Regions from separate parts of the Brevibacillus sp. YAE8 genome, predicted to be linked through region 2. Evidence: predicted binding sites of a transcription regulator. Region 2 holds the regulator's gene; each other region holds the start of a gene.
What was found. Region 2 encodes LexA, which represses DNA repair genes until DNA is damaged. Its sites were predicted from a motif close to CGAACATATGTTCG; they were not measured.
Positions count from the first base shown of each region.

Region 1 (10,269 bases), 120 kb from region 2:
GTCCATGACCTTGGCGAGCAGCTCGCCGAACTTGATTTCACGGTTGCACATCACATCAGGATTCGGTGTGCGCCCGCGTTTATATTCATCCAAAAAATACTGGAACACCTTGTCCATGTATTCTTTTTCAAAATTCACGGTGTAGTATGGAATGCCAATTTGTTCACAGACGCGCCGGACATCCTGGAAGTCTTCTTCCGCCGTGCAGTGGCCGAATTCATCGGTATCATCCCAGTTTTTCATGAAGATGCCGATGACGTCATATCCCTGTTGCTTGAGCAGGTAAGCCGTCACGGAGGAGTCGACCCCGCCGGACATGCCGACAACGACGCGTGTATCTTCTGGTCGTTTCATAGTCTTTCTCCTCTTGATTTAATTTGTCCATCTACAGATTACCATGTTTCGTCCAACAATTCATGTCTTGTTGCACTTTTGTCGGCCCAATGTGAAAAACGCCTGCCGCAATGGACAGCGACAGGCGTTGATGAGCACGTTATTCACTTTGGGAAACTTCGTCTTTAATCTCGGAGCGGAACCCTTCGATGCTCTCTGCACGGCGCTGGTTTTTCGCCTCGATGTTCGCTCGTTCCTCTTCGGAAATCTCGCCCGCGTGTGCCGCCAGGTAATCTTCCGACTCGCGAATGCTCTCTTCCGTGTTTTGCAGCATTTCTTGCAGCTTGGCTGCGTTGTCAGAACGATCGTCCGGTTTTGCCATGAAAAACACTCCTCACTTTGCCAGTATGATTCACTACCTGTACCATTGTGCTCCGTTCGCGGAACAATTATGTATGATAGGATAGAGAGAACGGACTTTGCGAAAAAGAAGGTTTTTCACATGGCTTCTCTGGATTTTCTGGAACGAAAGCTGCTGCGGATCATAGCGGAGACAGACCCTGTCCGGCTCAAACGCCAATGGGTGAGCAAGCGCGCCGAGTCTTCCGGCGAAAGCGAGCAGCGCAAACGAATCGCCCTCTTGCTGCGCAGGCTCGACAAGTTGCCGCCAGCCAAGCGTCGCGAGGTGCTGGATTTGCTCGCGCAGTTCAACTGGAACGGATAGGGCATTAGAAGATGGACGGACCGATGTGCCAGTGCCCGTCTGTTTTCAGCATGCGCCTCACGTCTACTATCGCCTCGCGATGGAGGGGGCCGTAAATGTGCGGATACAAAAGCCCGTCCTTGGCCTGCTCGTACTTCACGGGCGAAGGCGATTTTGTCTCGTCCACGACGAGCACGTACAACTCCTCGTCGAACGCGCCGTACACCCGGTCTGCTACCTTGCCGAGCAGCTCCTCGCCTTTTGTGGCGTGAATGAACCCTTCCTGCTCGTAGTCGCGAGGCAGGTAATGGTCTTTGTCCGCCCATTTCTCCCAATAAGCTTTTGGGCACATACAATAAATGATCGATGGCTGCATGTTGTGTTCTCTCCCTTGTCGCACCGCTTTATTTTTTCCCCATCGCCTTGTTGAGATGGCGCATGGCTTTATCGAAAAACATCTGGTCGAAGGCGCCCTGATCGAACTTCCATTCAATGAAGTTTTTCAACGAATGCAAATCTACCCACGCATCCTTCGCTTGCGGGTTGCGGTCAGGCACTTCGCCCGTGACTTCTCCTTCGTAGACCAGCTTCGCCATCTCTGCCGGGTGCATCCCGATCTGATAGGCGATCTGATGTAGCGCTATTTTCATGGAATCCCCCTGCTCTGTCCATTCTGGTTTCAATTATTCATCTATTTTGCCAGTCTTTTTCCTCCATGCCAACCCCTGCTCTCTCCGGCGAAAAAGGATTTCCGCTTGCGTCCGCATTTTGATAGAATGAACGCACAAAAAGTCACGACGCTGGAGGATTACAAGTCATGTCCACTTCCGATAACAGACCGCGCAAGCAATGGTACCGCAAAAAAGTGGTCTGGATCCCGCTTTTGTTTGTCGCCTACGTCTTTTTCGTCAACAGCTCCTACCTGGCTGCTCCGCCTGCCGGCTCTCCCTTTTTGCTCGCCCACCGCGGAATGGCGCAGACCTTTCACATGGAAGGGCTGACGAACGAGACGTGTACAGCCGAACGAATTTACCCGCCGGAGCATCCGTATCTGGAAAACACGCTGCCGTCCATGAAAGCCGCCTTCGCAGCAGGTGCCGACGTCGTGGAATTTGACGTCCACTGGACGAAAGACGGGCAATTTGCCGTGTTCCACGACTGGACGCTCGGCTGTCGCACGAACGGCGACGGCGTCACCAGAGATTTTACCCTGGCCGACCTGCAGAAGCTCGATATCGGCTACAACTATACGGCAGACGGAGGACGCACCTATCCGTTTCGCGGAAAAGGCATCGGGCTGATGCCGTCGTTAACCGATGTGCTCAAAGCGTTCCCCGACGAGTCTCTGCTCATCCATATCAAGAGCAATGATCCAAACGAAGGACAGGCGCTCGCGGACGCCTTGCAGGCTCTGCCAAAAGAACGGCTGGAAAAGCTGACAGTCTACGGAGGCGACGAGCCGGTCGCCGCCGTGAAGAGCCAAATCCCGGAGCTGCGCGTCATCTCGATGGATACGATGAAAAGCTGTCTGATCCCGTACATAGCGGCGGGCTGGTCCGGTTACGTTCCCGACGCCTGCGCCCACACCCAGCTCCACATTCCCGATCAAATCGCGCCATGGCTGTGGGGTTGGCCGAACCGTTTCATGGCGAGAATGGAAGCAGTAAATACGCGCGTCATCCTTGTAGCCGGAAGCGGCGATTTTTCCGCAGGCTTCGATACGCCTGCTGACCTCGACCGGGTGCCTGCTACGTTTACGGGCGGTATCTGGACGAACCGGATTGACCGGATCGGACCTGTTTTTCCCGAAAAATTCGCAGGGAACTGAAACGATTGCCAAGCGTATTCGTAAATACGAATATAAACCGATCCTACACGACGACTGGGAGTGATGGAGATGTTAAAAAAGCTATTGAAAAATTTACTGGGTAATCACTCGACTTCTTCCCACAAATACCGGAAATACAGCAGCAGCGACTACAAGTATCGCAAAGGATACGGTTCCAGCCACGGACATCGGCACGGGCATGGGCACTCCCATTACGGCAGCTCCCACTACAAGCGGAAGCACTCCAGCAGAAGTTTTTTCAGCAGCTAGGCGGTCCCGTCCCTTGCATGCGCACGCGTAAAAACACTCTGTTTGCCTGACAGCAGAGTGTTTTTTGTCGTTCAGACGGTCATTTAGTTAACATAATAAATATTATGTCTCGTTCAAACAAACGCCTTCCTATGCTACAATATGGAAAAGGAGCGTGCACAAATGAACCCTTCCAAATCGTTTTACTATACAGTCGATCACGCCATGGTGGATGAGTACAAAAAAATGCTCGACTTGATGAAAATTCCTTACACGATCGAAGCCCCTGTCGCTTTGCTAAAGGAGGGAGCCGATCAGTATTCGTTCGTGTTCCCGAACATGCCGGGCCGTCTGTACCAGATGGTGAGCAAGCTGTTCAAGGGCGATGGCAAGCCTTATCCGCAATAGGCAAGCTATCCGGGCAAAAAAAAGGACCCATTTCTGGGTCGAAGATAGGAAGTGGAGAGAATGCATGCTATGTAATATATACTAACATATCATGGTCGATTGTCAATGCTTTTTGGCAATTTTCTTGATTTCGTGTTAGGTTTTCTTACATAATATCTTTTTACTTCCTCATCCAAACGAAAAAGGAGGGCATAGTCGCCCTCCTTCTTTTGTGCCTGCCGCCAAACTCCAAGCTCAGCCGCGCACATTCACGATCTGCTCCAGCTCAATCCATTCGCTTCTCGTTTCGTTGACCAACTGGACTTTGCGCGCTTTCGGATCGACCCACTTGACCACGCCCCACATGCTTTGCGTGTTGCCGCACTCGCCGTCCAACGAAACCCACCAGCTTACCGTCACCGCGTAATCCTCCCTGCCCGAGTCGCGAAGCAAATACAAAAACGATTCGCGCTCCTGCTTCGTGACCCCCGGCGGAGTAGTGCGCTGCCGGGAAGCTTGCCGTCCCGCATAGCTAGTTCCGATCCCCACTTGCTTTCACCCACCCTAACCTGCACAAATCGTTGACGGCGCGCCTCATCTGGCGATCCGCCGCGATTGTGTTGATCTCTATTCCGTTCTCCAGCATTTTGTAGACACGAAGATGTACAGTTGTCAGCACCGGAACCCGCTTCATCACATTGTGGACGGGCACAACTATTGTCTCCAGCAAAAGCCTCACCTCGAACGTACGTTTGTATGTATTATATACGAACAACATGCGAACAAGCAATAAAAAAAAGCAGGATTTCCCTGCTTTCTACTGCGCGGCTTCCTGGATGATTTTTTTCGGTGTTTTCTCCACGACGTCCAAAAACTTGCCAAAGGTGGAAGCGAGCGTCTGCTGGAACAGCATCCCGAGCACGACAGGCAGCGCGACTGTCGCCGGGAAATACGTAATCGCCATGACCGCTCCGGCACTGATGTTGCGCATCCCGCTGTTAAAGGTCAAGGTCACGATCACATCGCGCTCCCAGCCAAAGAGCCGGGAGATCCACCACCCGAGCAGGTAGCCCAAAATCGCGAGGAAAAGAACGACCAGCGCCATTCCCAGCAGCCTGGCATCAAAGGCGTGGAAATAGCTTGCGACCATCGAGCTGTTGATGGCAACGACGACACCCATGCCCAGCTTGGAAAACGGAGCGAGCTTGGGAGCCAACGTCTTTTTGACCCTCCCCTGCGAAAAATGATGCAGCAGCATCCCGGCAAGCGACGGCAGCACAATCATGTAAAACAGCCCCTGCATCATGTCCCACGTGTCCATCTCCACCTTTGCCCCGAGCAAAACGTACATGCCAAACGGAACGACAAGCGGCGAAATCATCGTATCTAGCAAAATAATCGAAAGCGTCAGGGCAATATTGCCCATGTAAATCGACGACCAGAGAAAGCTGGAGATCCCGGTCGGTATAAGTGCGGCCAACAAAAAGCCTGTGACGACATGCATGTCGTCCGGGTAGAGCAGATGAGCCACTCCCCAGGCGATAAACGGCATCAGCGCATGCAAAATCAGCAAATTGACGACGAGCGGCAGCGGCCGTGTCAATACTTTGGCAAATTCCTTGAACCCCGCTCCCAAACTCCCGGCAAAGGTCATAAAGGCAAACACCCACGGCGACAAAAAGGCATAGGGCTGAAGATGAGTCCCGGCCAACACGCCAATCGCCACACTGCTCGGGGTCAATACCGGCATTATTTTTTCCAATGACTTGTTTACTCTTGCTAAAACATCCACACTCTCCACCTCATTCGCTTCCGAAAACGCTCCACGGATCTTCTCTCACGGCTCAACGAAAAATCCCATCCTCTTATATTACGCACTAGGCAAGTTTATTTCCATAGTAAAGAGATAAACATGGTAAGACAAAGTGTCGAAAAAAATGATTTTATCCGCTCTTGCGCAGGCTGCCAGACAAATCGTTGCATACTTCTCTGTCATCGGGTAAAGCCTAAGGCAAGGAAAGGAGGTATTTTTATGAACGGAATGGATTGGGTAGAATTTATCCGCAAAACCGAAGATAAAATGTACCACCTCCATCGGGCCATTGATGGGATTTGTAATGAGCCGGATTACAAAGAATCCGTTTCTGCCCTGACCGAAGTGGTAAGGGATTATCAAGTGCTGGTTGAGAAAGCGAAAGACGAGCTGCGCGGCGTCGACTTGCATCGTGACCGCGATCATGACCGTGACCGTGTTCATGGCGATTGCTATTAAACGAATCCAACTCCCATCCCGGGAGTTTTTCTTTTGCCCTCGATGCGTTGTTCATCGGCAACCGTTCGCCTCGCCTGCTTGTTCACCGACCGCAAAAAGCCTCGGCCACCTTTTTGGCAAGCCGAGGCGCTAGACCGCTATTACCCTTTCATTTTCTTTTCCAGCTTTTTGCTCGCTTTCTTTTTCTGGCACGCTTCCTTGACATCCGTTGGCCACGGAGCGCCGCTCATCGCTTGCAAATCCATAAACAGCTTCTTGTCAGAGGTCACGTGGATTTTTGAATCCGGAAAAGCCTCCTTCAGCTTGCCAGAGACTTCTTTTTCAATCGACTCCAGCCGAAAGCGGTTGAAATTGCTCACCTTGATCGCCAGGTTCAGGTCTTTGTCGATGTGGACGGCTGCCACTTCGTCAATGCCATCCACCCTGCCTGCAATCGCCTTTGCCTGCTCCTCCCATTCGGTATGGCGCACGGGCGCCGGAGTGCACAACGGCTCCGCGTCGTTTTTCTGCTGGGTTTGCGCGTTGTTCTTGCCCGTGCAGCCCGTAATCGCCAAGACAAGCGCCAAAACAGCAAGGATCGTTCGCATGCGAAACACCTCCAGACCAATTTTCCCTTTCTTTAGGATGACCGGAAATGGAGCATGTATGAATGCGCGATCCTTCCATGGCAAGTTCTCGCCAACGCACAGCCGAAAGTATGGTACAAAAGACCTGAATATGTATGGCTCGCTTTTGTTGCAAGCAAGGCTTTCGTCGCAGCAAAAAACTTGGCTGCGCCAAGACATTGGCAAGGCTTTAGTTGCCCTCATACTGGATAAGAATCTGTATAAAAAAAGCGGTGGCTCCTCTGCATTTTTGAGCCACCGCGGACCCCAAGAACATTGTGAGTCCTCGTATAGAATATACCAAAAGCGCGTCAAAACGCGATAGGAGATCATTGGATGCCGGACGGCAAAAAAAAATCCCAGCCGCAACTTCCGGCCGGGGCGTACGGGGTAGTACGCATATGTCATACGTGAATGATCTAATCATAAAGTACGATCTCCCCCTAAACAACGATCAATTTTAGGTAATTATACCTATGTATGGAACAAAAAAATAGCGTCGACCTATCTGCATAAATTCAGTCGAACGCATCGAATCCCCAAGTTGGATTATACTAGCTAGCTTGGATTACTTTTCTATTATCGCTAGAATTGGACGATAATACCATTCGAAAATAATGGTAACGGACGCAATTGTTTCCTCTATTTTTCCGTAAGGTTCCATAACAAATACCATTATTCCTCAAAATATCCAATTATGTTACAATGTACATGGTGATAACGATGCTCATTTTGTTTCGATTTTTTTTGGAAATCATTCGCATACTGATTTGCATGGCCATTTTTTTGGTGGTGACAGGCCCGGTGGTCACCTTGTTTTTTCCCGAACAAGCGCCGGGGGAAGGCATTTTTTTGGCGCACGCCGCCTTGTTTCTCATCCTGCTCATTTACTACCGCAATCGGCTGCAGCAATCTAGCTGGTTTCCAAGCAAGCACAACCACCCGCTTTCCAGGATGGCTACCGCGCTGCTCTCCTTTAGTGCAGCCATATGCTTTTTCGCAGCCATCTACATGACGTACCTCCAATAATTGTCGTTGACAGAAAGTGAGTGCAAATCCATTGACTGCAAAGCTTGCCTATACGCTCAGCACGATTTTGTTTCTAGCCAGCGGGTTGCTCTACACGCTTGAAAGAATGCTCGCCTACTACATCTGGATCGGGCAAATGCAAGCCGCCTCTGCCACCGGGCAGTTTCCCACGCAGCCGGAGCTTCCCTCCCTGTTCACCAACGGCTTTGTGACCTTTTTTCTGGCGGCAAGCCTTTTTCTCTTGATCGTCGGGATCGTTTTGTCGACTCCCAAGCAGCCATCCGTTCGTCCAGGTCACGAGTCGGGCGCCGCGAATCCTGCCGGGGGGAATGCTTCGTCCATTGGCGCGCGAGAGCACGAAGCTGAAGCAGCGACGGGAGGCTTTGACAGGCTGCCAACGTATTTGGTTTACGGAATCATAGCGTTTCTGGGCTTTCTCATCGTCGTTGGCTTCCTCAATTTCTTGCGCTGAAATCGCCTTTGCATTTCCAATATTTCGACGATGCAGCTTTTATGATATGCTGTTTTTGCCATATGCTCTTTTCGTAGCCTTGTCATAAAAAGGAGGGAAACCATGAATCGCGAACAATGGACAGCCGTAGACGAGTATTTTACGCAAAAATTCGTTTCAGCCGATCCGATCCTGGAAGCCGTGCTGGAAAACAACGCTTCCGCTGGCCTCCCGCCTATCGACGTCGCGCCCAATCAGGGAAAATTTCTCCATCTGCTGGCACGCATCCAGGGAGCCCGGACGATTTTGGAGATCGGGACACTGGGCGGCTACAGTACGATTTGGCTAGCCCGCGCCTTACCTGCCGACGGTCGGCTCATCACGCTGGAAGCGGCATCGAAGCATGCCGAGGTGGCCAAAGCCAACATCGCCCGTGCCGGGCTGGAATCGGTGGTCGAGATCAGGCTTGGAGACGCCTTGGACAGCCTTTCTGCGCTCGCGGATGAAAAACAGGGACCGTTTGACCTCATCTTCATCGACGCCGACAAGAAAAACAATCCGGACTACTTCCGCTGGGCGCTGAAGTTCTCGCGAAAAGGCAGCGTCATCATTACCGATAACGTGGTACGCAAAGGTGCCGTCGTCGACGAAGCCACCAGCGATCCGAACATTGTCGGCGTCCGGCAATTCGCCGATCTGGTCGCAAACGAGCCGACGGTTAGCGCGACCGCAATTCAAACGGTCGGCAGCAAAGGCTACGACGGCTTTGCCATCGCGCTGGTAACGGAAGATCCGCGTTAACGAGCCGTACAGACATCCTGCGAAGAAAACCCCGTCGTTTGCGCTTGCTGCAAAGACGGGGTTGGTTTATTTCAGCCCATATTGGCCTTTGACTTGCAGCTTGCCATCCAGAAAGGTAAAGCTGGCGTTGCTGCCTGCCGCTTCCCCTTCGTACATGTAGACCACGGCATGAAATTGCTCTCCTTTGTTGCCCGCTTCGGAGAGCAGCTCACCTTCTCCGCCGATGATGTTTTTCACTTCGTCATACGTCATCCCGTTTTCTATCTGGTCAAAGGCTGCTTTTGTAATTTTCGCCTTGTCGCTGTTCGCCGACTCCGTGCTGGCCGCCCTTTTTTCTCGCCGCAAATGGCAACTTTCAAATAGAAAGGTTGTGCTTTTGTGAATACATTGCCATGCCAAGGCTGCAAAGGCTTATGCTGCGGTCCTGTGCCGATCACGGAAAAAGAGCGCAAGCACATACATAAGAAGCTGAAGGCCATGCCGAAAAAGCTGCGCGAAAACTTGGAGCAGCAGCCCCGCTTTAGCGGAACCTGTATTTTTTATGACATGAACAAAGATCAGTGCGGCATTCATTCGTTTCGTCCGGAGATATGCCGCATGTTCGGCTATCACGAAGACCTCGTCTGCTTTCGCAAGCCGGAGCTGGCCACCAAAGGAAAGGTCGCAATCAAAGAGAGGTACATCGGCCACCTGAGCATTGATTTTACGTGGAAAGATTTTCGCTGACACTCCGCTTGCCATGGCGCGTCGCTTCTCCCCCTCTCCTGTAACCAAAAATCCCCCAAAACCGTATTGTCCATGGGGAGGGAGCTTCGCCTATGTTCGACGATATTATAAGCAACGGAATCCTTTGGCTGCTTTTCATCGCCTGGGTATTGATTGTCGCGTCACCGTCTTACCGAATCAGATGGCTGTATGTCCTGGCTATCGGGTTGCTCATCTTCTCGATCTTTTGGGACTTTTCCGGGTTTGAAGCCGAAATCCACCGGCATGGACACTAGACGTAAAGAGAAGGAAGGCGCTGTTGAAATTTCCGGGAGGTGTCTGCTAGATGGGACCGTTCATCGGCTTTGGCCTGCTCGCTTGTCTGGCTATCACGCTTTTTCTCGCATTCGAAAGGCTGATCGAGCGCAGCCTGCCCACTGACAGCTTTTTGGCAGGCATGCTGTTAAAAACGATGTTGTTTCTACTCGTGTGTGCGCTCGTCTATTTTGCGTTGCCGTGGTTTAGCGGCCTGTTTGTATTCTAAACGGTGCCGTTCGAAAAAGCTTGCACGACGAAGGAGACAGAGCTGTATCGGGCGGTCGGCAGCAGCACGTACGAACGGCGCTCCAGATCACACACCTGGCTTGGCCGAAGCGTTCGCTAAGAGTCGTTTGGATGAGCGAACAAAAAAACCCGCCTTTTGCCAAAAGACGGGGACTGCCAGCAGCCTGTTCGGCTCTGCTACTGTGCTGTTTTTGCTGCCGCGATTATGTCGTTTCCTTCCAATGCTCCTGAATGTACGCGTCGCGCCCGGATTTCTCGCGGTCTTCCTTGTAATGCTTCGGATTTTTCTTGTGGTAGCCCTGGTGGTATTCTTCTGCCGGATAAAACGGAGCAGCAGGCAAA
Region 1 covers NZ_BAAIYG010000001.1:385,849-396,117, forward strand. Annotated here, with positions in the region: gene mnmA (tRNA 2-thiouridine(34) synthase MnmA) at 1-354, opposite strand, end outside; gene tlp (small acid-soluble spore protein Tlp) at 494-715, opposite strand; gene AC27IT_RS01210 (hypothetical protein) at 836-1,057, shown strand; gene AC27IT_RS01215 (DUF952 domain-containing protein) at 1,062-1,412, opposite strand; gene AC27IT_RS01220 (hypothetical protein) at 1,441-1,686, opposite strand; gene AC27IT_RS01225 (glycerophosphodiester phosphodiesterase family protein) at 1,854-2,864, shown strand; gene AC27IT_RS01230 (hypothetical protein) at 2,934-3,134, shown strand; gene AC27IT_RS01235 (hypothetical protein) at 3,297-3,521, shown strand; gene AC27IT_RS01240 (YolD-like family protein) at 3,756-4,049, opposite strand; gene AC27IT_RS01245 (bile acid:sodium symporter family protein) at 4,318-5,250, opposite strand; gene AC27IT_RS01250 (hypothetical protein) at 5,533-5,772, shown strand; gene AC27IT_RS01255 (YhcN/YlaJ family sporulation lipoprotein) at 5,913-6,359, opposite strand; gene AC27IT_RS01260 (hypothetical protein) at 7,110-7,406, shown strand; gene AC27IT_RS01265 (hypothetical protein) at 7,438-7,878, shown strand; gene AC27IT_RS01270 (O-methyltransferase) at 7,981-8,658, shown strand; gene AC27IT_RS01275 (DUF3862 domain-containing protein) at 8,725-9,003, opposite strand; gene AC27IT_RS01280 (YkgJ family cysteine cluster protein) at 9,037-9,384, shown strand; gene AC27IT_RS01285 (hypothetical protein) at 9,710-9,907, shown strand; gene msrA (peptide-methionine (S)-S-oxide reductase MsrA) at 10,131-10,269, opposite strand, start outside.
Region 1: AC27IT_RS01240 (YolD-like family protein) is a predicted target of LexA. The motif match lies at 4,242-4,255, and genes of this name have one in related genera.

Region 2 (10,269 bases):
CCAACCAGCTCATTTTGGAGGAAGGCATCGAGCCGTTCCTCGTCGTCGGCGTCTCGGTAGACCGCAGCAAGCGGACGAGCGAATACTCCCCCGTCGGCGCAAGAAACGAAGCGTACAAACGCTTTTTTTGCGAAGAGCTGCTGCCGTACATCGAGGAGCGCTATCCCGTTAGGCGCGACAAAGCGTCCCGCGTGCTTGCAGGCGATTCGCTCGGAGGCACTGTGGCGCTGCATCTCGCCCTGGACCAGCCTGAGCTGTTTTCGCAGGTGCTTGCGCTGTCGGGAGCCTTTTTCCAGCCGACGCTCGACGCCATCCAAAGCCGCGAGAGCCTGTCCTGGCTGCGCATCTGGATGGTCGTGGGACTGGACGAAACCGCCGTGGAGACGCATATCGGAACGTTTGACTTCGTCGAATGGAACCGGGAAGCGAAAAAGCTGCTCACGGCCAAACAGGCCAACCTGTCCTATGCCGAAAAGCCGGGCAATCACGTCTGGGGCCTGTGGCAAAAGGAGCTGCCGGATGCCCTTCGCCACTTTTTCCCGCCGCCGCGCCTGTAGCCGCTTCCAGACTCGGCTGGCTTGGCGACGTGTCCGTTTTCGGCTAGAGCGAGCCGTTGATTTCCTTGATCTCTTCGTATCCGTAATAACGGCCATCTACCATGTAAATGCCCTGGTGGGTGGCTTTTTCAATTTCTCCTGCTACCTGCTGCGCATTTTGGAGAACGATGTTGACGATCTTGCTCTCGTCGCGCTTCATCTGGTTTTGCAGCCGCTCACGCTCTTTGGCCGATATCATGTTCATCCCTCTTTTCCCTCAACAGTCAATGGCTATAGTATTTCTTTGGAAGAAGGGAAATACACGCGAACGACGGAGAAAAACCCCCGCCATGCCGCAAGAGCCGCTCTTGGACAGACGGGGGCTTTCTGGATTTATTTTTCGCTCTTTCAAGCCTTCTGCGAGCAGTCCGTCGCCTTGGCGGCATCTTCCTTGAAGTAATCGTTGCTGCTGAGCTTCATCGAGGGCGGCACCCAGGCGTAGGCAGCGGGAACACCCGGCAGGACAATTCCGTCGACCAACGGCTGGCGCTCAATCGCGTAGGAAAACGCCTGGCGAATTTTTTTGTTCGTAAACGGCGGCTGGGTCGTATTAAACGTAACCGCTACGGTATTCGGATACGGGTCGAGCACAATTTTGCCCTCATCCTGCAAGCTTTGCAGCAAATCGACAGGCAGCGTATAGGCAGGGTGGCCGCCCCAATCGAGATCGCCGGAATCAAACAGCGCTTGCAACGTGTTGGTGTCGGTAATCATGCTCCAGACGATCTTGTCCAGCTTCACCGCGTCTTTGTCATGGTACTTGTCGTTTTTGACCAGCACCAGCTTGTTTTTATGCTCCCAAACATCCATCTTGAACGGGCCGTTTCCGATGTAGTTCTCGGGAGAAGCCGCCCAGCCCGGATTGGACTCGACCGTTTTTTGGTGCAGCGGGAACAGCGTCGGGAAAGCGGTCAGCTCGTAAAAAAACGGCGCGGGCGAATTGAGCTGCACTTCCAGCGTGTGGTCATCGAGCGCTTTGACCGCGACGGCATCCTTGCTTCCTTTTCCCGTGTTAAATTCTTCCGCTCCTTTGATGAAATAAAGCATGTAGGCGTACTCCGAGCCTGTTTGCGGGTCGAGCTTGCACTTCCAGGCAAATTCAAAATCGTGCGCGGTGACGGGATCACCGTTGGACCAGAGGGCGCCTTTTTTCAATTGAAACGTGTACGTCAGCATATCGGGGGAAACGGAGTAGTTCTCGGCCAGCGCTCCCGCAATCTTTCCGTCAGGCCCGTAGCGCGTCAGCCCTTCAAAACAGGCCGTAATCACGTCAAAGGAAGTCCCGTCTGATGCCAGGCCCGGGTCTGCCGTCGGCGTTCTCCCCCTTCCGCATTCCAGTTCAAGACCATCTCTTGCGTTTTGGCTTGCTCGGATTTCGTTGTTTCTGTGCCCTGGTTGTCAGTTGCCGACGGCTGGGACGAACTACAGCCTGCAACGAATTGAAAAATCAGAAACCCAATCAATAGCGCGCCTGTTCGTTTCTTCAACTCTCGCGTCCTCCTCGTCTGTGTCGAGTTCGCGAAGATGACTGATTGACAGTCTTTTACTCTCCACCATGCTATCGCATCACCGCAAAAAAGGAATCGGACGAGTTGGTAGAAAATCATGTGCTAGCGGCGAAAGATTTTTGTGCATATTGTCAAAAAATTCATTCTATTTCTTCGGCGCTTCCCAAGCAACAAGCCAGTCCGCCCCTTGTCTGGTGCTGGACTGGCTTTTCGCTCTCGCTCAAACAGCCTGTATCGTTACCCGGAACACTTCGCTGCTCCCAGCAGCTCCTCTACGACTTCCAGCACTTTGGCGACGCTTTGCTCGTCGATATGACGGTGCGTCGTAAAGCGGATCACGTATTCGTCGAAGTCGACCGCCAACACCCCTCTGTCTGCGAGCCGCTGCAAAAAGTCAACCGCTGTCTCCTGGATCGAATCGGTCCTGACCAGCACGATATTCGTCTCGACAGGCTCGACAGTCAGGGACAGCTTGCGAAAGCCTGCGGCCAACTGCTGTGCCCGCTCGTGATCTTCACGCAGCCGCTCGACCATCTCGGTCAAGGCGATGATTCCCGGCGCAGCCAAATAGCCCGCTTGGCGCAAGCCTCCGCCGAGCTTTTTTCGCCACCATCTCGCTTCTTCGATAAAAGCGCGGTCCCCAGCCAAAATGGAGCCTACGGGCGCACTCAGCCCTTTGGACAGGCAAACTTGAACGGTATCCGTGTATTGGCTCAGTTCGCAAACGTCGACTCCTTGGGCGACCGCCGCATTGAACAGCCTCGCCCCGTCTAGATGAACCGGAATCCCGTGCTTTTGCGCCACGTCATAGACGCCCTTCATCTGCTCGACCGTGACCACCGCGCCTCCAGCCCGATTATGCGTATTTTCCAGGCAAATCAATTTCGTTCGCGGAAAATGAATGTTGTTGCCGCGGATCGCTTTTTCCACGTCTTCCGGGCGCAAGGCACCGCGCTCTCCCGCGAGTGTCCGGGTTTGCACGCCAGCCAGAGCCGACATCGCTCCCCCTTCGTAATAAAAAATATGCGATTCCGCTTCCGCGATCACCTCGTCACCATTGACACAGTGGGTCAGCACAGCGACCTGGTTGCCTTGCGTGCCGCTGGTGACAAACAAGGCCGCCTCCTTCCCGAGCCGTTCCGCTGCAAGCTGCTCCAGTCGGTTTACCGTCGGGTCTTCGCGATAAACGTCATCGCCCACTTCGGCTTCCGCCATCGCGCGAAGCATCGTTTCAGTCGGTTTCGTGACGGTATCGCTGCGCAAATCCATTTTCATAAAAGCGTCCCCTTCCGCATGTTCGTCTAGCAACTCTATGTTCCAGAACACTTTCCACATTGCATCTGCAATTCCCTCTTTGCTAAGATGGAGAAGAAACTTACATACATACAGTTAGGAGACTTGACCGATGAAGGTAAAGATCACTCGCAATGCAGCGAAGCAACTGACCACGATCATGGAGCAGGAAGAAGACAAAGACCTGAAGCTGCGTGTCTATATCACTCACGCGCACGGCGATCATGCACACTACGGCCTGGCGCTGGACAAACCGACCGAAGAGGATGAAGTAGTCTCCACTGACAAGGAAATCGACGTTGTCGTGAAAAAAGACGAGCCGCTTCTGGACGGCATCATCGTCGACTACCTGTATCTGCCGCAAGAAGGCTTCGTCATCACCAACCCGTCCAAAGGAAACACAGGCGACCATTAATCGCTTTGAGCCACACACGCAAAAACCCCTCTGCTGCTTATTCAGCCAGAGGGGTTTTTACTATTTGCCACGTTCAAGCCTGCGTGTACAGCTCGGGCGAAAGCTCAGCCAGCAGTGGCGCCTGCTCCCCTGCCATCTTCGTCAGCACGAGGCGATGCACCGGCCTGGTCATCGCCACGTAGAGCAGCTTCGCGTCCCATTCGTTGCTTTGATACGCATCCACATCGACCACGATGACCGCGTCAAACTGCAAGCCTTTTGTCAAATAGGCAGGCATCACGGTTACGCCGCCCGGAAACTGGTTGTCTTTGCTGCCGAGCAGCGTCAAATCGGCAATGCTCTTTGCAAGCGCCTTGTGCGCCTTTTTGCTCGCCTGAATCGTCTTGGTGACGATCGCGATCGTTTGCAACCCTTCCTTTTGCAGAGCGGCCACCCGGGAGCTGACTTCCGTCCACAGCTTGGCGCGCGAATCGGCCTCGACCATGACCGGCTTTTCGCCATGGCGCAAGACGGGCTTCGCCAAGACGGCTTCCGGCAGCTCAATCTGCCGCAGCACTTCGTTGGCGCACAGCATGATCTCAACTGTCGAGCGATAGCTTTGCGCCAGCGTGTAGTAGGCGGGACGAAGCTGTTCGAAAATACCCTGGGTCAGCTCCTCCCACGCGTGAATGCCGCGGTAGCTGTGAATGCCTTGGGCGATGTCGCCGACAATCGTCAGCGAGTGGCGCTTCGTCGCGAGCGCAATCACGGCAATCTCCAACGCGCTCAAGTCTTGCGCTTCATCCACGACGGTATGGTCGAAATGCCCGGCCTTGTTCATCCCTTCGATGATATGCTGCAAATACAACAGCGGCGCGATATCCTCCGCTTCCAGCCGCTCCTGGGCAAACAGCGCCGCAGAAGACCGGCTCACATCGCGGACCACTTCGTCGGAAATGTCCGCAGGGACAAGCTTGCGCAACAGCTCCTCCTCTGCGATCAGCTCGCGGTACGACTCGAAAATGTCCAGCCGCGGGAAGGAGACGAGGTACGTATCCAAAATTTGCTCCAGCATTTTTTCAAACTTGGCCAGCCCTTGCTTGTCGAGGTCGACTTTTCGCTCGCGCAAATGCGAAAATAGTTGCTTGTTCATCTCCTGCTTCAAATGCTTGCGCAGCGCATCGACGCGCCGATGGTACGGCAAGGACCCGAACTGCTCCAGAAAAAACTGCCGGATCGTCTCGCCCGGGATGGAGAACACTTGCTTCGTCTTGTTGTAAAGAAAACTCAGTTTTTTGAACGGGATTCTCGTCTCGATCACGTAGCGTATGTACTCTTCCATGGCTTCCCGGCACGCCAGCGAGCCTTTGAAACGCAGCCGATGGCGGGTGATTTCCTGCTCCCGCTCGTCCTGCCCTTCTTCAAAAAACAACTGCAGCGGTTTGTCCGGGCTCACGATCCGCCAGCCTTTGGGCATGAGCGGCTTCACGAGCCGCGCCGCCCAGTCTACAAACGTCGATTGCTGAACATCGTCGACGCCAAGCTCGGGTAGCACCTCTGATATGTACGTCAGAAACATCCGGTTCGGGGCGAACACCATAAATTTTTTCGACATCATCGTATCCTGGTAGTTGTAAATCAGGTACGACAGCCGATGCAGCGCAATCGTCGTCTTTCCGCTGCCCGCAACCCCTTGCACGACGATCGGCCGATCTTTTTCCGCGCGAATGATGTCATTTTGCTCCGACTGGATCGTCGCGACGATATCTTTTAAGCGGCTGTCATTCGTCAAGTTCAGATTGGCGTTCAAAAATTCGTCGATGAAGCCTTCCTGCAAAAACTCGTCCGGGTGCCCCATCTCGCGGTTGATCGTCTCTTTTACAGCGCCATCGTAAATCCCGACGATTTTTCCGTCCTCAATCGCGAAGTTGCGCTTCAATCTCACCTCGCCGCGCACGATCTCGCGCCCCATCCGGTAAAACGCATCCTTGCTCTCTCCGGAATAATAGAGACTGGCAATGGGCGCTCGCCAATCCACGACGATCGAATCAAACGTATCGCTGCGGACGATCCCTCTTTTTCCGATGTACACCTGGTCAAGCTCGTAAACCTCGTCCTTGAGAAAATCGACTCGGCCAAAGTACGGCTTGTCGCGTCCGTGATCCTCCAAATAACGCAGGTCTTTTGCCTTGCTTGCGTTCACGACCTGCTTGACGTAATCGTCGGTCGCTTCCCGAATCTCTTCGCGCAGCCGAGCGATCTCCCCATCGATCAATGCAATCGTCTCATCCAGCTTGTTTTGTTCTGCCTCGTAATCGCGGTGTTGGGTACTCACACCCATCCCCCCTCTCGTCTTTTATCAATGTGATGGTCGTTATTGCATTTGTCTGGCAAGCCAGATTCCCGCGGCACAAGAGAGCAGGCCGACCACGATACTGAGCAGGGCGTAAACGAGCCCGCGCAGCCATTGTCCCTCTCCCCAGAACGAAACCACTTCCAGCGAAAATGTGGAAAACGTCGTGAATCCGCCCATAATACCTGTCGTAAACAAAAGATACAGCTCAGGCGAGAAGCCTCCCCGCTCCTTGCCGATCACAAACAAAACGCCGATGGCAAACGAGCCAATGATGTTCGCCAGCCACGTGCCTACAGGCCAGCCCGGCTGATTGGCAACCAGCGCCAGCACATAACGAAGCAACGAGCCGACTGCTCCCCCAACCGCTACAGCCACCCATGCCATTGGTCCCCCTCCTCAATTGCAAAACTGGCAGAAGTCGTCAGGAACAAAAAGACACCCGAGCGTCAAGCAAGGATGTCTGCCGTATCAATACAAGTAAGTTTACTGTTTTGGACGATTTTCCTCAAGATCTTCCACATAGCGGATGGAATCCAGATTCGCTCGAAGCGACATCTTGACCGCATCGATGTACTTTTGGCGCAGAGCTTTTTGCTCCTGCTTTTCCTCGTCAGTCAAGCCAACCTCGCGAGATTTCTTGACCAGTTCGTTGATTCGTTTAATTTCCGCGTCAGATACCACGTTCCGGTTCCTCCCACTCTGTAGTAATGCCGCTTTATTATATCATATCAGTCGGAACTGGCAAGAGAGCGGATGGCGGGCAAGTGCTCGAATCAGTCCGTTTCCGGGATGAACAAGGTCTGCCCCGGATAAATGAGATTGCTGTCGAGGTTGTTCGCCATTTTGATATCGAAAATCAGATCGCGCACATCCACCTTTTCCGAATGATGATGGCGCACAGCAATCGTCCAAAGACTGTCGCCGGAGCGAACGGTCACTTCTTTTCCTTTTAGCGGCTCTTTATGCGCAGAAGAGGCAAACACCAGTTCGGTAAGCAAGTAAAAAAAGAGAGAGAACGTCAGCAAAAACAAAATAGCTTGTCCTCTCGTGATGCCCAAACGGACGCGGCGAGGCTGCTTTTTCTCGAAACGGTTATGGATAGACATGGCATTCATAATATGACCCCCTACAAACATACGTTCTATAAGTTCGTATCCCTATCATAAATGAGAACATATGTTCATGTCAATACAAAAACCGCCGTCTCGCAAATTCGCGCGGAGCTGCTGTGCGCAGCCGTTTTTGCTTCGGATGACGCTGCCGGGCGACTCTATTGGGGTGGATTTAGCTCGTTTCTAGCTGGTTGCTTGCTACCTGAACAGAAGTCCAAGTGTGCCGCGTTGGTGCGGTTTGTGGCTTGGCGTAAGCTCGGCTCTTCGGTACTGGAGCGGCTGGCGGTTTGACGTGAGCTCGACTCTGCGACAGTGGAGCGGCTTGTGGCTCGACGTAAGCCCGGCTCCGCGACGATGGAACTGTTTGCCGACTTGGAGTTAGCCCGGCTCTATTACAATGGAACTGCTGCAACTTACGGCTCCGGCCGCCCGCCCGCGCTTTTTTCGAGATTTGGCCGCTGCTGTCGAATCAAATGCATTTACCCTGTCAAAAATTCCTGTTCGCATCAAAATCGAACTTATGTTTGTCGAACGCAAGCTCCCATGGTATAATATAGGAAAACATGTTCGAGAAATCAGGGGTGTCTCTCTATGTCAAAATTATCCAGCAGACAACAAGCCATAATCGAATTTATTCGCAAGGAAGTCCGGGACAAAGGCTATCCTCCATCCGTCCGCGAAATCGGCGAAGCTGTCGGACTTGCCTCCAGCTCTACTGTGCACGGTCATCTGGCGCGCTTGGAAAAGAAAGGGCTGATCCGCCGCGACCCTACCAAGCCTCGCGCCATCGAACTGCTGTCTGAGGAAGACCGCTTCCAGGACAACTTCGAGGACTCTGTCGTTCGCGTTCCCGTCATCGGGAAAGTAACCGCCGGGCAGCCGATTACCGCGATTGAGGACGTCGAAGAGTACTTCCCGCTTCCAGAAAATATCGTGACTTCAGACAAGGTGTACATGCTGCGGATTTCCGGGAACAGCATGATCGACGCCGGTATCCTGGACGGCGACTACGTAATCGTGCGTCAGCAGCACGTCGCCAACAACGGCGATATCGTCGTCGCCATGACAGAAGAAGACGAAGCGACCGTCAAGCGCTTTTTCAAAGAGAAGAACCACTTCCGCCTCCAGCCGGAAAACGCGACGATGGAACCGATCATTTTGGACAACGTCACCATTCTCGGAAAAGTCATTGGCGTCTATCGCCTCATCCACTAATCGTTCCAGCGCATGAAAAAAGGACAGCCTCCGCTGTCCTTTTTCGTCTCTATCATTATATTTATCTGGCAAGGAAAAACCAGACGATCATGCTCACCTGCAACACGACTTTGACAACTGCGCTTCCCAAAAAGCCGATCAGCGAGCCAAAGCCTGCCTTTACCGCTTTCTCTATCGGCTGCTTTTGCACGAGCAACTCCACCAGCACCACGAGCACGAACGGCATAATCAGCATCCCGAACGGCGGGAACACGAAGATTCCGAGAACAATCCCTACGGCCGCAGCCACCGAAGACCATTTGGAGCCGCCGTACTTTTTCACGAAAAACATGTTGGTCAACAAATCCGCACCGTACAGCAAGATACTGAGCACCACCATCCCCCACCAGAAAGACGCTGGCAACCCCGCTCCCGGATCGGCTATGAAAAAGTGGTAGAGCAAAAAGCCTGCCCACAGTAAAATCGTATCGGGTAGTACTGGCAAAAATATACCGGCGATACTTAGCGCGAAAAGCACCAACACGATAATCCAAAGAACAATATCCATTCTCTATGCACTCCTCTCACATAGGTAATACGAGAAAAAGCGGATTGAAGTTGCACTCTTCTTTTGCGAATCCGTGAGGCCGTCTGCGAGGAGTACCTGCCTATTTTAACGAAAGCGGAGGGTTACTATGACGCGAAACTGGCGCGACCTATCTTATTTGCACAACGGGACACCGAAACAAAAAGCTGCGGGCCAGGCCATCGCCCAATCCGCGGTCATGCAGCGGCTGCAAGCGTTCGATCCCGTGCTCGCAGGTACGATCCCTCTGGACATCGACATTGCGGACAGCGATCTGGACATTATTTGCGAGTGCCACGACCTCGAGCAGTTTGCCGACGTCGTCCGCGCTTCGTATGCGGCGTATGAAGGCTACAAGGAAGCTCGTCTGCTCGTGCAAGGCGTGCCCACCTGCCTGATTACGTTTTTTGCCTGCGGCTTCTGGTTTGAGCTGTTTGCCCAACCGCGCCCGGTCGAACAGCAAAATGCGTATCGGCACATGGTCGTCGAGCACCGTTTGCTGCTGCTCGGTGGCGCTGACGCCCTCCGCGCCATCCGCCAGCTCAAGCAAGACGGCCTGAAAACCGAACCTGCTTTTGCCTCCTATTTTAACATTCCGGGAGACGATCCATACCAGGCGCTGCTGGATGTGGAAAAGTGGACGGAAGAACAGCTCCGCACTCTTGTGACCAGGTAAAGAGTCCCCCGCTCCTTTGTCGCATAGGCGGACGGCGCGCGCGTGGTGAAAAAATCGCCAGAGCCGCGGTGCAAATGGCGGACAGATGATTTATAATGGGAACTACTGCGCGGGCACTTGGCGGCGCGCAGGGAGTAAACGAGAACGAGGGGGTGTGTGGTTGGTGAATGGAATTGGTTTGCCAGATACTGCAGCGTCTCATGCAAAGCCTGGGAATAAGGCGATACTTTGCATGAGGTGGACAGTCGTTTAGACAATTCATCGCCTTCTCTAACGTATCTCATTTCTTATTTCCTGGCTTTGCCCCTTATTTTTCACTTCAAAAATAAGGAGCGAGCGGAAATGAAATATGTGAATGCAGCCAGCATGCTGCCAGAAACCTTGATCGCAGAAATCCAAAAGTACGTGCAGGGAGAAATCATCTACATTCCGAAACCGAAGACGGCCCATCACAAATGGGGGACCCGGACCGGCGGCAGAAAACAGTTGGATGAACGCAACAGCGCGATCCGCAACGCTTTTCGCGAAGGCGCCTCCATCCAGGAGCTGGCCGA
Region 2 covers NZ_BAAIYG010000001.1:503,639-513,907, forward strand. Annotated here, with positions in the region: gene AC27IT_RS01850 (alpha/beta hydrolase) at 1-557, shown strand, start outside; gene AC27IT_RS01855 (hypothetical protein) at 601-801, opposite strand; gene AC27IT_RS01860 (peptide ABC transporter substrate-binding protein) at 945-1,865, opposite strand; gene AC27IT_RS01865 (hypothetical protein) at 1,862-2,083, opposite strand; gene ltaE (low-specificity L-threonine aldolase) at 2,342-3,379, opposite strand; gene AC27IT_RS01875 (HesB/IscA family protein) at 3,510-3,812, shown strand; gene AC27IT_RS01880 (HelD family protein) at 3,886-6,126, opposite strand; gene crcB (fluoride efflux transporter CrcB) at 6,166-6,531, opposite strand; gene AC27IT_RS01890 (DUF896 domain-containing protein) at 6,631-6,828, opposite strand; gene yneA (cell division suppressor protein YneA) at 6,921-7,262, opposite strand; gene lexA (transcriptional repressor LexA) at 7,851-8,474, shown strand; gene AC27IT_RS01905 (DUF456 domain-containing protein) at 8,536-9,021, opposite strand; gene AC27IT_RS01910 (DUF4269 domain-containing protein) at 9,149-9,715, shown strand; gene AC27IT_RS01915 (CD3324 family protein) at 10,058-10,269, shown strand, end outside.

Region 3 (10,269 bases), on a different contig from region 2:
GTCCAGCTCGGGCGGCACGTAGCGGCGCTCCTCTTCCTTCATGCGCACGTACATTTCCCGATGCTCCGGCAACACAAACCGGCTCGAGACGAACAAATTTTCCTTTTTGGATACGCGTGTCTCTCTCATGCTCGCTTCTCTCCTTGGTGATGATCTCGTACCCATGCGCCGACAAGCTCCTGGCACTCGGCGCGCAACACCTCAATGATATAGCTCGCTTCCCGCAAGTACCCGCGCTGCCGGTAATGAACCACGTACGCATAATCCTCGCGGCGGGCGCTGACAATCGTGCATCCGAGTTGCCGCAAATGACGGCGCAATTGCTGATGCTTACGCTCTGCCCAGCGGGAGAGCTCCTGGAACACGTCCTGATAAGACAGCTTCAGCGGTACAACTCCCATCTGCCCCGCATCCGCCATCACCGCGTGAAACAGGATGCCAAACAAAATATATTGACGCACCAGCTCTTGCTCCCTCGCTTCTCCTGACGGCATCGGCTCTGTCACTTGTAATGCCCTCCGATCTTGCGGGCACGCTCCTTGGCCTGCCCCGCCTCCAAGGCTGAGGCCGCTCGCAAAATCGCATCCTGGCCAAAGCGCGCCCGAATGTCGTCCATCGCCTGGGCAAGCGAGCGGCGCTTGTGCGTGTCTGTAAACAAATTCAGTTGCACGATATTATCAGGCACGAGCTGCCCTAGCGTGACGCCAATGCTGCGCACAGGCCCCCCTGTCCAGTGCCGCTCAAACAGGCGACAAGCCGCTTCGTACAGCGCCATGGCGTCATTCGTCGCTTCCGCAAGCTTCATCTGGCGGCCAAAACCTTCGCCAGCCGCCAGATTCGCGCCGCGACAGCCGATGGAGAGCACCGAGCCCATCCGTTCTTTTTGCCGCGCCCGTCGGCACACTTCCTCGCACAATTCCAACAGCACGACCTTGATTTCTTTTGCCGTATGGTAATCGCGCGGCAACGTCATATGGTGGCCGATCCCTTTTTGTGTCCCGTATTCGTTCAACGAAACCGGCGAGTCGTCCAGGCCGTGCGCTGTGCGCCACAGCACCTCGCCATTCACGCCCCAGTGGCGGATGAGCACGGCGGGGCTGAGCGCAGCGAGCTGGCCGATCTGATAGACGCCCATCCGGTGAAAATGGCGCTTCATGCGCGAGCCTACCCCGAACAGTTTTTCGATGGGCAGCCGCCACAGCGTGTCGGCCAGCTCTGCCCGCTTGAGCCAAAATATCCCGCTTTCCTGCTTTTTGGCGAAGTTGTCACAGGCCATTTTCGCGAGGACCTTATTCTCTCCAATTCCGACCCGGCAGTTGACTCCCGTCTCCAGCCAGACGCGCTGCCGAATCTGGGCAGCCAGCTCCAGCGGATCGCCAAACAAGTGGACGCTGCCTGTCACATCGAGAAACTGCTCGTCGACCGAGTACGGCTCCACCTGATCGGTAAACGACTGGAAGATGCGCGTGATCTGCATCGACACCTGAAGGTAGTGCTCCATGCGCGGGCGCACTACCACGAGCTGTCGACATTTTTGTTGCGCTTGCCACAGCGCTTCTGCCGTTATCACTCCGTATGATTTCGCAATCGGACACGCGGCCAGCACCACTCCACTGCGCCGCTGCGGATCGCCGGCGACCACGATCGGCTGATTGCGCAGCGCCGGATTCGCCGCTTTTTCAATGCTGGCATAAAAGCTTTGCATATCGATCAAAAAAACAATCCGTTTGCCCGCATTAGGCATCACCATCATCCCCTGAACAAGAACTTGTGTTCCTATATGAACTTTGTTCTTATTATAGCAAACGTATGTTCGTTTTTATACCTGTCCCTCCGAAAAAAAACATGGTAATTATTTCTGCAAAGACAAGCACACGCTGGCAGGTGTTTGGCCGAGCGTGTGCGAATCCCATATGATATGTTATTTTTTGACAACCGGAATCCAGATTTCACTGCGAAACGTCGGCGATGTCGTGTCTTTGTCAGCATTCCACAGCATCTCCGGCCCTTCGGCCAGCTCGTAGCCGGAAGACAAAAACCACTCGGAGTAGATGCGCCCCCAGACGTCCTGCAGCGTATCCGGAAAAGGCCCTACGGCTTCGAAGACGGCCCACGTAGAGGCCGGGACTTCCAGCTTCGCCAGGCTCTCCGGGCAGTCCAGCGTAGTCGCCACTCCGATGTAATGGTCCAGCTCGCCGTTGTCCAGGCGGCCGTCGGAAAAGTTCGTGGATGCGCTCAACATCCCGAGCGGCTCTACATTGGAAAGCGACTTGAGCAGGCGGATCTTCTCGGCGTCGAGTGACGCCCACATGGCGGCAATCTCGGGATTCACCCCGTTGTAGATCAGCGGAACCCTTTTCTTCAAGCCGACGATGCGAAATGCCTCTTTTTCTTCCATGCGGTAATTCATGGCACTGCCTCCTTTGATGGATAGATGAAAGGTCATTCGCGGATAGGCTTTCAAGGACTGCCCGCTGGCTCTCGCTTCGCTGGGCGTCACCCCGTGCATCTGGGCAAAGGCGCGAGCGAACGAGTCAGGCGAGTTGTACCCGTACTTGACGGCGATGTCGATCACCTTCAGCTTGCTGTCTTTCAGGTCGAAAGCCGCGAGTGTAATGCGCCTGCGCCGGATGTACTCCGAGAGCGGAATGCCCGCCAAGGACGAGAACATTCTTTTGAAGTGGTATTCCGAGCAGCACGCCACCCGGGCGACTTCCTTGAAGTCGATCTCGCCAGCGAGATGTTCCTCGATGTAGTCCAAAGCTTCATTCAGCTTTTGCAGCAAATCCATGAAAACGACCTCCCTCACCACCACAGAATAGCAGACGCCAAACGAAGCCATCCGACATTTCGTGCCCGATTATGCAGGCTCGCTTCGGCTGGCATTCCTAACAAGCATACCATACCGCACCGAAAGGGATTGTTGCCCATGACCGCTTCTCCCTTGCACTCCGAAATCGGAGGCATTTTCGTCGCTGTCCGCGACATCGACGCCGCTTATCGCTTCCTGGAGGAGCTTGGCGTGGAGCTGACCAGCCCCATCCAGCACGGGCACTGGTTCACCTTCAAAGATCCCGACGGAAATGCGTTGATGGCAGCCAAATGTTAGCAAAAAAGAAGAGGTGACCCGCATGACCGTCCGCCTGCGACTGACTGTACCGACAGACCTCCCGTTCGTCTGCGACGTGGAGCAAGCGCCAGAAAATGCCCCGTTCATCCTTCCGTGGCCGGAAGAGCGCCACCGCGAGGCTTTGGATGATCCCGACATCTTGCACATGATCGCCGAGAAAACAGAAACAGGCCACCCCGTCGGCTACGTCATCATCGCCGGGCTGGCCAGTCCGCACCATTCGATTGAGCTCTTGCGCATTACGATGGCAGTAAAAAGGCACGGCTACGGCCGTCGTGTCCTGCGCCAGATTAAAGAGTGGGCTTTTCGCGAACAAAAAGCCCATCGGCTGTGGCTGGACGTCAAGGAAACAAACGGCGTAGCCCGCGCGCTCTACCTGTCCGAAGGCTTCCGCGAAGAAGGAATCTTGCGCGACTGCCTGAAAACAGGGGACACTTACGAATCGCTGGTTGTTTTATCCATGCTGGCCGACGAGTACGAAGCCTAGCGTCAGGTCTGGCCAGCCGTCACAAGCTAGAAAGCCAACGTCCGATCCGTCATCACGTACAGCCATTTGCCGTCCGCGCTCGCTCCCAGGAGGGAAAGCCCCGCAGGAAGGCCCGACACGAGCACAGACTGCTGCTTCGTATCGGCGTCAAACAAGTACAGCGACTGCTTCAAGTCGGTTTCCTGCGCGGCTTTTTCCCATTCGGTAAACAAATAGCGGTGCGTGCCAGGCAGCCACAGGCCCTGGCCGCGCATGTCCATCAACTGCACGTTGCCCTTGAACAGCCCTGCATTCCAGTACATTTGGTACTCCCCGTCTGTCGACTGGACATACCCGGACCAGAAATCAGCCGGAACCGGGGGATGCCAGTCGATGACCTTGCCGCTCTTCCAGTCGTAGCGCTGGCGAATCTCCACAAAGCCCGCTTCCTCGCTTCTCATGGCAAACGTGGCGTAGCGGCCGTCGTCATGGAAGGAGACAGGCAGCACTTCCCCGTTGAACTCGCTCGTCGGAATCCAGCCTTTGATCGCCCCGGCAATCCGCTTCTCTGTTCCTTTTCCCAAGTCGTACACGACCAGATCCAGGTCTTTTTTCTGGTCCACTCGCCCCACCGCCATCAGCAACTGCTTCTGATCGTGGCTAAAGCTGGCTCCGTGCACATACCCTTGTACCTGGACACGGGTGACGCTGTCGCTGTTCGGAACGGTTGTTCCTTGCTCCGGCTGGGCGTAAAAGAACCCGCGCCGATCGGCAAAAAATACGCCCTCTCCGCGGTAGTTGTCTGTCAGCTCGACCGGATACGGAGTCCGCTGCTTTGTTTTCGTATCGTAAATCGAGTAGAGCATCGGATAGCGGGCGTCGCACTCGCAATACTTCGTAAAGCGGCTCTGCAGCACGTACCGTTGCTCGCGGTCGAGCAGCTCCATATTGGTCATGACGGAAAAGTCAGTCAGCTTTTCGCGCACTTTGCCGTCTACGGAAACGCGCCAAATTTGCGCAGGCGGCAGCACGACGGCGTGAAAGGCGTTGGAATCGCCGACGACCGCGCCTTTTGCCGACTTGGCTCCGGCCGCGCTAAGCACGTATTCCGTCCAGTCCCGCTCCTTTGTCTCCTGTTCCGGAAGCGTCACCAGAACTTGCAGTTGGCGGTTGCTCGCCCAATGAAAAGCGAACGCTGGCTCGATGAAGCCGAGGCCCTCTCTCGCCGCTTCTTCCTTCGCATGCTTGCGAATCGCCGCCTCTACGCTTCCCCGGTCCATCTCCTCGCGGAAAAACAGCGTGTACGCTTGCGGAGCAGCGCCGACGACTGTACGCAGTGGCGACTGCAGGCGCGGCTCCTCGTTCAGCTGAATGACCACGTCTTCTTTCATGGCCGCATAGTCAAAAGGCCGCTCCGGCTGCTTCCAGTCACTCGCTGCCTTCGTCGACGCGCTCGCTGGTGCAATCTGACCGGACGCAGCGCGCACGGCCTGCCCTGCGCCTGTTTGTTTTTCTCCCGAAGCGGCTGCGGCGGTGCTGCAGCCTGACATGACAAGCAAAGAGAAGCCCAACGCGATGCTCATTCCTCGAAGATTTCGCAAAAACACAAAACTCGCCTCTCTCCCCAGTAATTTTTTCCATCCTCATAGAAGAAAGACGTTTTTCGCTGTCGTTTCGTCACGTTTTTTCGAGGGCCGTTTTGCACAAAAAAGCGAAAAGACCTCCTTCGCACACACAGGTGCGGCAAGAGGTCCCTCTCTATGCTGCCTTAATCGAACACGATGCCATCAAGTACGCCTTCGCGCTGCAAATAGTCGCGCAACCACTGGTACGCCGGGTCTCGCCAAAACGAGTCGTCGGCCACCAGCCGCGCCGTCTCCTGTCTGGCAACCTCCAGCGCCTTGTAGTCGGACAACAGGTCAGCGACTTTGAACTCGGGCAAGCCGCTCTGCTTCGTGCCGAAAAAGTCACCCGGTCCGCGCAATTCCAAATCGCGCTGCGACAGCTCGAAGCCGTCCGTCGTCTCGCACATGACGCGCATCCGCTCTTTGCCGATCTCGGACTTCGGATCGGCAATCAGGACGCAGTACGACTGCTCCGAGCCGCGCCCGACCCGCCCGCGCAACTGGTGCAACTGGGCAAGCCCGAACCGCTCCGCGTCGTAAATGACCATGTAGGTAGCGTTCGGCACGTTGACGCCGACCTCGACCACCGTCGTCGAGACGAGAGCGGCGTGCTCCCCGGCGAGAAAAGCTTGCATCACCGCATCTTTTTCCTTCGCAGGCAGGCGGCCGTGCATGAGCCCGACGCCGAACTCCGGGAAGACGTGGGAAAGCTGCGCGTGAACATCAATCGCGTTTTGCACGTCGAGCTTTTCCGATTCTTCGATGAGCGGGCAAATGACGTACGCCTGCCGCCCTTTGCGCAGCTCGTTGCGCATTTGCTCGAGGACAGCCGGGAACTGGTCGTGCTTTTTCCACGTCGTCTCAATCGGCTTGCGGCCTGCCGGCATCTGGTCGATCGTCGAGACGTCCATATCGCCAAACGCCGTAATCGCCAACGTGCGGGGAATCGGCGTGGCGGTCATGAACAGGACGTCGGGAGTGAGTCCCTTGTTGCGCAAAATGCGCCGCTGCTCGACGCCGAAGCGGTGCTGCTCGTCTGTAATCACCAGTCCCAGCCGCGAAAAGAACACGTCCTCCTGAATGAGCGCGTGCGTCCCCACGACGACGTCGATCAGCCCCATTTGCAGCGAGCCGATGACCTCCCGTCTGCGCTTGGCCGTCAAGGAACCGGACAGCAAGGCGACCTCGATGCCGTAGTCCGCCAACAGCTTCGTCAGCGACTGCACATGCTGCTCGGCGAGAATCTCGGTCGGCACCATCAATGCTCCCTGATAGCCAGCCTTCACGGCAGCCAAAAGCGCAATCGCAGCCACCACGGTTTTCCCTGAGCCGACGTCTCCCTGCAACAGCCGATTCATCGCATGCGGGGCGCGCATGTCGTCCAGTATTTCCTTGACGACCCGCTTTTGCGCATCGGTCAGCGGAAACGGCAGCCCTTTGACAAACTGCCGCACCTCGTCCATCGGAATGGCGAGGGCCACGCCTTCCGACTGCTGCCGATTGATGCGGCGCAGCGTCTGGATTTTCAACTGAAATAAAAACAGTTCCTCGAACATGATCCGGCGCCGCGCCTGCCGCCCGTCCTCGGCGTTTTCCGGAAAGTGAATCGAATGAAACGCCGCCACGCGCGGCATCAGCCGGTAGCGTTCCACGATATCCGGCGGCAAAATTTCCGGAATGTCCTTGCCGTATTGCCGCAGCGCCTGCTGGATCGACTTGCGCAGCAGCGTGTGCGTCATATCGCCGCCAAGCGGATAGACCGGAGCCAGCTCGCCGCGTTTGGTCGCCCGCTCCGAATCGACCTCGGTCATCTCGCTGACCGTAATCTGGAGCTTGTGCTTGTCCCATTTTCCGGTCACGAGAATTTCCTTGCCGGGCGATAGCCTGCTTTTCACAAACGTCTGGTTGAACCAGACCGCCGTCACCACTACGCGATCCATGACCATTTTGACGGAGAGGCGCGATTTTCGTTTTCCATAAAAACGAACAGAGGGTTCGCCGTACACCGTGCCCGCCAGCGTGACCCTCTCTCCGTCTTTTACTTCTGTCAAATCGCGCACGCGGTAGTCTTCATAGCGGGAAGGAAAGTACTCCAGCAAGTCGCCGATGCTGTGAATTCCGAGTCCCGCAAATGCCTTCGCCCGTTCCTCCCCTACCCCGTGCAAAAGGGAGACAGGCGACTGATACACCCCGGCCATTTACTTCTCCAGCCGTACGCCGAATACTTTCGCTTCGATCATACGGCCCGTCTGGGTAGCCGCCAGTCCGCCCTGCGCCGTTTCCTTGAGCGCAGTCGGCATGGAGCAGCCAATCCGATACATCGCGTCAATCACTTCGTCTGTCGGGATCACGCTCTTGATGCCCGCCAGCGCCATGTCGGCTGCGACTGTCGCAATCGCGGCTCCCATCGCATTTCGTTTGACACACGGCACTTCCACCAGTCCGGCTACGGGGTCACAGACCAGACCGAGCATATTTTTCAGCGCAATCGCGACTGCCTGCGCCGATTCCTCCGGGGTACCGCCCGCCATCTCGACAATCGCGGCCGCCGCCATCGCTGTCGCCGAGCCGACCTCTGCCTGGCAGCCGCCCGCAGCGCCGGAGATGAACGCGTTATTGGCGATGCAATAGCCAATCGCGCCTGCGGTGAACAAGTAGTTGACCATCTGCTCGCGCGTCGGCTTCAGCTTGTCCGAGACAGCAAACAGCGTTCCCGGCACAATCCCACAGGCACCTGCTGTCGGCGTCGCCACGATCGTTCCCATCGCCGCGTTTACTTCGTTGACCGCAACCGACATCGAAACGGCGTTGAGCAGCGTCGGGCCGGACAGGAAAGGCTTGTTCTTCATATAGTCTTGCAGCTTTTTCGCATCGCCGCCCGTCAGTCCGCTATGGGAGCGAATGTCTTCGGTAAGCCCGCGATGCACGGCTTTTTCCATCACGTCAAGATTGGCGTACATATCTTGCATAATCGCGTCTTTCGTCCGCTGGGACACTTCCATTTCCGCTTCAATCATCACCTGGGAGATTTTTTTGCCCTGGGATTCGGCCAATTCTACCAGTTCAGCTACGTTACGAAACATCTGGTTGATTCACTCCTCTGATCCTGCTTTTTGCGCGTTCTGGCTTGAAATACTCGCTAGAGCGAGAGCAGGGAAACGTCAAAAATATGGGGGATCTGACGAATTTCCTCCAGCACTTCCGTGGATACCGTCGAGTCCGTCTCAATCGCCATCAAGGCCCGCGAGCCGCGCTCGTGTCTGGACACTTCCATGAACCCGACATTGATCCGGTGCTGGGTCAGCACTTTGGCCACGGCGGCGATCATCCCGAAACGGTCTTCATGCAAAACGAGGAGCGTCGGCGTGTCGAAGCCCAGTTGAAACGAAAATCCGTTTAACTCCAGCACCTCGATCTTGCCGCCGCCAATCGACACGCCGACCAGTTCAATCTGGTGCTGATCGTCGGACAGCTTGATCCGCGCGGTGTTCGGATGCTCTGTCAAAACGTCCGAAGTGGTCAAGACCACTTCCATTCCTGCTTTTTCTGCAATCAAGAGCGAATTTTTCAGGCGCAAATCAGACGTATCGAAGTCGAGAATCCCTGCAACCGTCGCCACGTCGGAGCCATGCCCCTGATACGTTTTCGCGAATGAGCCGTAAAAAGTAATGTCTGCCCGCTTTGGCTGCCGCCCGAACAGCTTGCGAGCCACCCGGCCAATCCGGGCAGCGCCAGCCGTATGGGAGCTGGATGGTCCAACCATGATCGGGCCGATGATATCAAATACGCTTTTGTACTTCAACCGGTTCTCCTCCTGAATGACAAAGGGGTTCAACAAGATTCACTCTCATTGTATCCTACAGGCTGTCAAAGCGCCACATGGGAAAGTGTAGCGTATGTTTGGCCGCCTCTGTTGCGGTCGTCCCTCTTTTTGAAACCATTTCCGCCCCATACCGTACCTATTCCTATAGGGGGAATTGGTGTGGCTGTGATCGAAATTCTTTTTTATGTCCTGTTTCTATTGTTTGTCGGCTTTCTGGCCCTCTATCCGCGCGCGATCTGGGAGTATGTGAGCAAGCACGGCACCAGTCAGGACGAGCCGTCCGAATTTTACTTCGACATGCTGCGCATAGTGGCCGGGGCGCTTTTCGCCGTGCTGATTCTCGTCGGGTTTGTTTATAATGAATAAACAAGGCGCGGGCGCTTGCTCGTTTTGCATCACGGCGTGTAGCCAGGCGGCGAATCCCGCTCTCCGCTGTTTCGTCCGTACGCGTTGCTGCTTTTGTCGCGCAAAAAGCCTCCCGTCGTTCGGGAGGCTTTCTCGCATATGATTCGCATGGACTTTCGTGCCTACTGCTTGACCATCACGACACCCAACAGCCCTGGCCCTGTATGCGTGCCGATCACCGGACCGATCTGCTCCAGGTGCGATTCGGTCACTTGAAACTCGTTTTTCACCCGCTCCAACAGCTCAGCCGCCTGCTCGTGGGCGCTGCTGTGGAGGATGGCGACTTTTACAGGCTGGCCCTGCGCGTACTCCTGCAACGCTTCCAGGACGCGGTTGAGCGCTTTTTTCGTGCCTCTGACTTTGTCAAAAGCCGCGACGTATCCCGCCGGGTCCAGCGTCAGGATCGGCTTGATGTTGAGCAGCGAGCCGATGACAGCCGAGGCGCGGCCAATCCGCCCGCCTTTTTGCAAAAATTCCAGCGTGTCGACGATGAAGTAAACCTGCACCTCGTCCAGATAGCGGTCGATCGCATCGAGAATCTGCTCTTTGCCCTTCCCGGCCTTCGCGTCCTTCGCCGCTTCCACGCAAATCATTCCGTGGACAAAAGAAGCTTTGCGCGAGTCGATCACGGTAATGTCCATGTTCTCATCGAGCATGGATTTGGCGATCATCGCCGACTGATACGTGCCGGACAGAGAACCGGACAACAGGATGGCGATGATTTGCACGTCGCTTCCGTACTGCTCGTAGATCGCCTTGTACGCTTCGGCAAACTCCAGCGGAGACGGCTGGGAAGTCGTCGGCAAGGCATGCGACTGCT
Region 3 covers NZ_BAAIYG010000005.1:58,004-68,272, forward strand. Annotated here, with positions in the region: gene AC27IT_RS09835 (YolD-like family protein) at 1-129, opposite strand, end outside; gene AC27IT_RS09840 (YhjD family protein) at 126-506, opposite strand; gene AC27IT_RS09845 (DNA polymerase IV) at 503-1,744, opposite strand; gene AC27IT_RS09850 (AraC family transcriptional regulator) at 1,922-2,791, opposite strand; gene AC27IT_RS09855 (VOC family protein) at 2,741-3,109, shown strand; gene AC27IT_RS09860 (GNAT family N-acetyltransferase) at 3,132-3,617, shown strand; gene AC27IT_RS09865 (hypothetical protein) at 3,644-5,179, opposite strand; gene recG (ATP-dependent DNA helicase RecG) at 5,365-7,419, opposite strand; gene sdaAA (L-serine ammonia-lyase, iron-sulfur-dependent, subunit alpha) at 7,420-8,304, opposite strand; gene sdaAB (L-serine ammonia-lyase, iron-sulfur-dependent subunit beta) at 8,361-9,023, opposite strand; gene AC27IT_RS09885 (DUF6199 family natural product biosynthesis protein) at 9,204-9,410, shown strand; gene AC27IT_RS09890 (DegV family protein) at 9,572-10,269, opposite strand, start outside.
Region 3: AC27IT_RS09845 (DNA polymerase IV) is a predicted target of LexA. The motif match lies at 1,803-1,816, and genes of this name have one in related genera.